Regions from separate parts of the Nonomuraea sp. NPDC059194 genome, predicted to be linked through region 3. Evidence: riboswitches for the same ligand, from Rfam matches in the RefSeq annotation. Region 3 holds a riboswitch; each other region holds the start of a gene.
The links. A riboswitch is a leader RNA that binds a small molecule or an ion and turns the genes downstream of it on or off. The one in region 3 is predicted to bind cyclic di-AMP.
Positions count from the first base shown of each region.

Region 1: linked by a shared signal. The riboswitch ahead of ACFXJ8_RS23955 (glycoside hydrolase family 25 protein) and the one ahead of ACFXJ8_RS07775 (CHAP domain-containing protein) in region 3 are both predicted to bind cyclic di-AMP.
Region 2: linked by a shared signal. The riboswitch ahead of ACFXJ8_RS21325 (coiled-coil domain-containing protein) and the one ahead of ACFXJ8_RS07775 (CHAP domain-containing protein) in region 3 are both predicted to bind cyclic di-AMP.

Region 1 covers NZ_JBHZBH010000020.1:58,825-61,079, reverse strand. The annotation lists gene ACFXJ8_RS23960 (DUF3237 domain-containing protein) at 1-345, shown strand, start outside; gene ACFXJ8_RS23955 (glycoside hydrolase family 25 protein) at 835-1,509, opposite strand; cyclic di-AMP (ydaO/yuaA leader) riboswitch at 1,535-1,697, opposite strand; gene ACFXJ8_RS23950 (hypothetical protein) at 2,166-2,255, shown strand, end outside.
Region 2 covers NZ_JBHZBH010000017.1:27,811-30,065, reverse strand. The annotation lists gene ACFXJ8_RS21325 (coiled-coil domain-containing protein) at 1-883, opposite strand, end outside; cyclic di-AMP (ydaO/yuaA leader) riboswitch at 887-1,027, opposite strand; gene galT (galactose-1-phosphate uridylyltransferase) at 1,094-2,155, opposite strand; gene ACFXJ8_RS21315 (DeoR/GlpR family DNA-binding transcription regulator) at 2,152-2,255, opposite strand, start outside.
Region 3 covers NZ_JBHZBH010000004.1:113,079-115,333, forward strand. The annotation lists gene ACFXJ8_RS07770 (magnesium transporter CorA family protein) at 1-781, shown strand, start outside; cyclic di-AMP (ydaO/yuaA leader) riboswitch at 1,029-1,178, shown strand; gene ACFXJ8_RS07775 (CHAP domain-containing protein) at 1,221-1,865, shown strand; gene zwf (glucose-6-phosphate dehydrogenase) at 1,853-2,255, opposite strand, start outside.

The DNA.
Region 1 (2,255 bases), on a different contig from region 3:
ACGGTCGACGGGTCGCTGCTGCGCGGCACCGTCCTGCCCGGCGGTGGCGACTGGTCGAACATGCGCGGACGCATCTGCGAACTCGATGCCCGCTACCTCCTCCAGGCGGAGGACGGCGCGGTCATCGACATCGTTAACCGGGGGTACTACCACGAGGGCGGCCAGAGCCCCGACCAGTTCGACGGCGACCTCCAGGTGGCCTCGGCCGGCGTCTACTACCGCACGTCGCCGACCTTCCGCACCGACGCACCGGCCCACCGCTGGCTCGCCGAGACCGTGTTCGTCGGGCTGGCCCGCGAGGCGAGCGAGGACGTGGTGGCGATCCGCATGTACGCCCTGACCTGAGCCCCCCGCCCTGGGGCGCGGCGTCGATCTCGCGGTCACGGACGTGGTCCCAGGTTGCGGCGTCGGTCTCGCGGTCTCGCGGTCTCGCGGTCTCGCGGTCTCGCGGTCTCGCGGTCACACGGACTCGCGGTCACGCGGTCCCAGGTCGCGGCGTCGGACTCGCGGTCACACGGTCTCGCGGTCTCGCGGGCTCGCCGTGCCGCGCCGGGGTGGGCGCCGCGGCCCCCTCTGGAGCACATCCCGGAGGGCCGTCGCCGGTTCACCGCGCGGTAATGGGGGACGTCGCGGGGGAACACCGCCCGGGGGGACGAGGGGATGCGGGGCCGCGGCCAGTGCGGTGGTCGCGGCCCCGCCGTGCGGGGGTGTTCCCTCCACGACCCATCGTAGGAATGGCGATATGTCGCGACATCGGGTGATTGGTGGGCTTGTCGGGATCGAAAAGCTGAGGGCCGGGTCAACCGATCGGTTGACCCGGCCCTCACCTCCGACCTAGGCCCGCTTGTGGAAGCCCAGATCGCGCAGCCCCATGGGGGAGAGGCTGGCGACGTTGTGGTCGTGATCCGTGGACGCGTACTGGTGGATCGCCCACTCCTTCCATGGCTTCGGCGCGCTGACCTCGCCCTTCGCCTTGCCGTAGTGGGCGACCCAGAGCGGGTAGTCGCCCAGCCCGTCGCCGTGCCGCTGGGCGAACGACCACGAACTGTAGAAGATCGGCTTGACCCCGGTCGCGGCCCTGACGCGCTCCAGCCACCGCTTGGCCCAGGCGTTGACCTCCTTGGCCGAACGCCCGTCGGTCACCTCCAGGTCCAGGATGAGCAGGTCGCCGTTATCCAGCCCCTGCTTCTTGACGACGTCGAGGAACCGGTCGGCCTGCCGTACCGGATCGGCGCCGGGACGGCCGAAGTGGTAGGCGCCGCGAACGAGCCCGTTCTTCTTGATCTCGGCCCAGTTGCGGGCGAACGTGGCGTCGGCGAACGAGGTGCCCTCGCTGGCCTTGGCGATGCCGAACGACAGCCCGTCGGCACCCCAGTCGAAGCCCTGGTCGTGGTTGGAGACGTCCACGCCGTACGGCTTGGTTTCGGCGGTGGCCATGGCGGGGGTGGCCCAGACCAGCGCCGCTGCCGCGACGCACGCGCCTACCAGCCGGGCTTTCTTGTGCGGCATTGTGAACAGCTTGTACAAGAGGTGGGTCCTCTCCTTGGGACGCCTACCGGGTTAGCTGACGGGTTCGGGCCAGGAGATGCCCTACCGCTGGATTTCGAGCAGGCCGCACTCTGCTCGGGGTCGCGGATTCACCCCAGAAGGCTGGGTCCCCGGCTCCCCGCTGGGCGGGAACTCGGCGGCCGGTGGCAGCCCTCCCAGTGAAGGCCGATAACCATCCGGTAACGCCGGACCCTAATAAAGGACCGCTCAAAAAGCAAAATCCGGATAAGTAAAACGGCCACGGATCGCCAAGCCCGCCGTACATGGGCCTCCATGGCCAGGGCGACCTCGTCGGGCCGCCTCCGGCCCCGCCCGCAGTGGGTGCCGCACGGCGTCGAACCGGACGCACGGCCCCCCTTCGAGTGGGCGCGTGGCCGAAGAACACGGTGCGCTCCTGCGAGCCGCGGTGGTCGCCACTCATGGTCAGGCTGCCGACGCGGACAGTGGTACCTCGGCTACCCGGGCTCGCGCGGAGAGGTAGTTGTTGACGGTGCGGGGCCTACTTCCTGGGGGAGATGGTGGTCGGCCTCGAGCGAGGACAGGTCATACCTTGTAGATCCGGATGAGAGTAGAGATCGGTGTCCCACCGAATCCGTCCTGCCGCCAGAGGAGCGAATGTGACCTTGAACGCGGAGACTGTGACCGCTGTCGACGAGTACTTCTCCCGGTACGGAAGACGGCGTCACAGACTGGCGCGCCTGCATCGC
Region 2 (2,255 bases), on a different contig from region 3:
AGCCGCTGCCGCTGTTGATCCGCTGCTGCCAGATCACGTACTTGATGCCCAGGCGGCTCTGGTTCTTGATCGCCCACGCGGCGACCTGGTCGCCGAGCGTCCTGTTGGCTTCCGTCGGCCTCGAGCCGCCCGAGCTCAACATGAAGTCACAGGCGCGCCCGAGCGGATGCTCGCCGCTGCCGCCCGACCTGTAGCAGCCCACCGTGAACGGCATCGCGAACGTCTTCTTGATCGTGTCGCGCATGAGTTCGGTCCGCGGCGTGATGTTCTCCGAGCCCGTCGGGAGTTCGGGTGCCCAGCTCCCGTCGGCCTTGCGCCCGGTCCCGGTCGGCACGAGCTTGTCAAGCTTCTTCTCGATGTCCTTGATCATGCCCTCGGCCTCCTTCCGGTCGTCGGCGACCTGGGCGGTCTCCGTCTCGATCCGGTCGGCGAGCGTGGTCGCCTCGGCCGCGGCCTGCTTCTTGGCGTCGCGGGCCGCGGTGACGTTCTTGACCACGGCGTCCTGCTCGGCGCTCATCTGCTCGAGCAGGGCGGCGGAGTTGAGGTCGGGGGTGTAGAGCAGCGTCGGCAGGTCGGGGGTGCTGGCCTGGTAACGCAACTCAGTGATCTTGGAGGCTTCGGCCTCGGCCTTGACGAGGGTCTGCTCGACCGCCGCCAGCCGCTCCTGGGCTGCCTTGGCGGCTTTCTGCGCCTTGGCCAGCGAGACCCGCTTGGCGTTGTAGCGCTCGATGAGCTTGTCGACCTTGGTGTTGAGCTGCTTGAGCTCGGCCCGCAACGTGGGCTCGGACGGCTTGGGGGCAGCCGATGCCGCGTTCGCGGAAGCGATGATGAGGGACAGTGCGGCAAGCGCGCCGCATGCGAAACGGGACGTGGGGGACGCCACGAACGATCCTCTCCGTCTGCCGGCCGGGTTAGCTGACGGGTTCGGGCGGGAGGTGCGGCCCTACCACAGACGTGGATTCACCCCAGGTTCTTGGTGGGTCCCCGGCTCCTGGGCAACGCGCCCAGGATTAGGCAATGTGACCGGCGTGAAAGCCGACAAAAGGGATGTTAGTGGTAAATGTCCGGTAATGCGACTCCATGCGGAGACAAATTAGTGATCTACCTGTGATCGAAGTAGGCGCGCGGCTTCCTCGGGCAGCACGTCGCTGACGAACGCGCCCATCGCCGACTCCGAACCCGCCAGGTACTTCAGCTTCTGCGGGGCCCGTCGGATGCTGAACAGCTCCATGTGGAGATAGGCCAGGTCACGGCCCTGCCGTACGGGGGATTGGTGCCAGGCCGCCACGTACGGCATGACCACGCCGAACAGGCCGTCCAGCGCCCGCAGCACCCGGGTGTAGACGGGGCCAAAGGCGGCGCGCTCCTCCTGGGTGAGGGCGGCCAGGTCGGGCACCTGGCGGTGCGGGTAGAGGTGGACCTCGAACGGGTAGCGGGCGGCGGCGGGGACGAACGCGGTCCAGAACTCGTTGCCGGCGACCACCCGCTCGCCCGCGCGCTCGGCGGCCAGCACGTCGGCGAAGAGGTTCGGCCGCTTGGCCGCGGCCGCCAAGTGCCGTTGGGTGCGGGGGGTGACGTAGGGGTAGGCGTAGATCTGGCCGTGCGGGTGCCCCAGCGTGATGCCGATCTCCGCGCCCCTGTTCTCGAAGCAGAACACCTGCTCCACGCCGGGGATGGCCGACAGCTCGGCCGTACGGTCGGCCCACGCCTCCATGACCAGCGCCACCTGGTCGTCGGAGAGCGCGGAGAAGGAGGAGTCGTGGTCGGAGGTGAAGCAGACCACCTCGCAGCGGCCGACGCCGGGGCGCACCTCGCTCAGGCCGCCGGGGTCGGTGTAGGAGCCCAGGTTGGTGGAGAAGCTGGGGAACCTGTTCTCGAAGACGACCACGTCGTACTCGGCGGCCGGGATCTCGGTGAGCATGCCGGGCCTGGACGGGCACAGCGGGCACTCGTCGGCCGGAGGCAGGAAGGTGCGGGTCTGCCGGTGGCCCGCCATCGCCACCCACTCCTCGGTGAGCGGGTCGTAGCGCAGCTCGGAGGCGACCGGCCTGGGCGGCAGCTCGCGCTCGTCGATCGCGCTCCTGTCGGCGTCGTCGCGCCGATCGAAGTAGATCAGCTCTCGGCCGTCGGCCAGGTGCGCGATGGTGCGCTTCACTTCGGGTCCTCCGCGATGATCAGTTGTCCGGCCCGCTCGGCCAGTTCGGCCCGGGCCTCCTCCGGCAGGCCGGCGTCGCTGATGACGACGTCGGCCTCCG
Region 3 (2,255 bases):
CGATCGCCAGCGGCCCAAGCTCGACGTCTACGACAGCCACCTGTTCCTCAGCGTCTACGGCGTGCGCCTGAACCCGGAGACCGGCCGGCTGGCCATCAGCGAGATCGACATCTTCGTCACCCGCAACGCGCTGGTGACCGTCCGCTCCGACGACGGCGTCGACATCGACCAGGTGGCCAAACGCTGGGACGCCAACGCCGGTCTGGCCGGTCACGGAGTCGGCTTCCTGCTGCACGGCCTGCTCGACTACATCGTCGACGGCCACTTCGAGATCGTCCAGGACCTCGACGAGCGCGTCGAAGGTCTCGAAGACTCGCTGTTCACCGACGACGGCGCGACCAGGTCGCTCCAGCGGCACACGTTCGAGCTGCGCAAGGACATGGTCGCCTTCCGCCGCGTGGTGCTCCCGATGCGGGAGGTGCTCAACGCCCTGCTGCGCCGCGACCTCCACGTGGTCGACGCGGCAATGACCCCGTACTACCAGGACGTCTACGACCACGTGCTGCGCGTCAGCGAGTGGATCGACTCGCTGCGGGACCTGATCGGCAACATCCGCGAGACCTCCCTGTCCCAGCAGGGCTTCCAGCTCAACACCATCATGAAGCGCGTCACCAGCTGGGCGGCGATCATCGCCGTGCCCACCGCGATCACCGGCTTCTACGGCCAGAACGTGCCCTATCCCGGTGCCGAACAGCCGATCGGGTTCTGGACGTCGACAGCCATGATCGTGGGCGTCTCCGCCGCACTGATCGCCGTCTTCCGCAAGCGCGACTGGCTGTAGCCGACCGCCTCGAGGAGCCGGCGTAAAGGCGACGCCAAGGTAAAGAATTCCGTTGCGGATCCCCTATGCCGCAGGGGATTGCGCGCCCGCGGCCGGGACAACACTTGCACCGCTCTATACGTTTCGCTTACGTTGAGGGCACTCAAGGCGCACATCAGGCGTGCCACTGCACGCCGCCCGCGCCCTCAATATTGCCGAGACCGCGCATCTGCATGGACGTCACCTACATGAACGTCGATTCCGCAGACCGGCGCGGCCGCCGAATCCGCGATGGTCGCGGAACCGGGGACCCAATCTCCCTTGGGGTGAATCGGAACGCCCGTCGCAGATGGCGTCCGTAGGGCACTTCCACGCCCGAACCCGTCAGCTAACCCGGTAGGCGGCATGGAAGCTAGGAGCAAATTCCCGTATGTTCAAGCACGTTCTTCGTCGTTCCGTCGTGTCCGCGAACCTTCCCCGTCTTGCCGTCGGCCTGACCGTCGCGGCCGGAGCGATGTTCGCGAACGTTCACTCCTTCGGTGACGACCACGCGGCGCGGGCGCAGGCAGCAGCCCGCCCGCAGCAAGTGTCCGCGGCCCAGAAGCCCGCTCAGGTGAACGCGGCCTCCCTGCTGAAGGTGGCGGAGTCGCAGGTGGGTGTGGCCGAGAACGCCGCCGGTGGCGGCACCCCCTTCCACCGCTGGTACATGTCGTCCCAGCGCGCGGCCGAGACCGTGAACCGCGACGGTGGCAGCATCCGCGCCTACGCCAACGCGCCGTGGTGCGCGATGTTCGTCTCCTGGGTCGGCGAGAAGAGCGGCCTGCGGCCCACGGTCGGCTGGGACGCCTACACCGTCACCTTCGCCAAGTGGTTCAAGGCCAACAAGCGCTGGGGCACCAAGTCCACGCCCGGCGCGGTCGTCTTCTTCTCCTGGAAGGGCGGCAAGGACCTCGACGACATCCAGCACGTCGGTTTCGTCGAGAAGGACAACGGCGACGGCACGATCAGCACCATCGAGGGCAACACCGGCAACGGCAAGGTGGAGCAGCGCGTCCGTCCGAAGTCGCAGGTCGTCGGCTACGGCTACCCCGACTACAAGGCCTGAGCCCCGACGGGGTGCCAGCCGCCCGGCGCGATGCGGGCGGCACCCTCGGGCCACGTCCCCTTCTCGTACGGCTCGGGCGCGCCGTCGAAGGCCAGGATGTCCTGGACGATGCGCCACGACTCCTCCACCAGGTCGAACCTGACGAAATGCCGGGCATCCCCCGCGAGCGCGTCCTTCAGCACCTGCTCGTAGGCCTCCTGCGCGGGCCCGAGCACCTTGGTGAAGTCGACGGACACCGGCACCGGACAGGTCCTGTCGAGCACGTCCGGTTCCTTGGCCAGCAGGTCGAACGTCACTCCCGGATCGGGATGCATCCTGAACCTGACCAGGTTGGGCGCCGGCCTGGCGCTGAAGTAGGCGACGGGCGGCCTGCGCAGTTCGGCGACGACC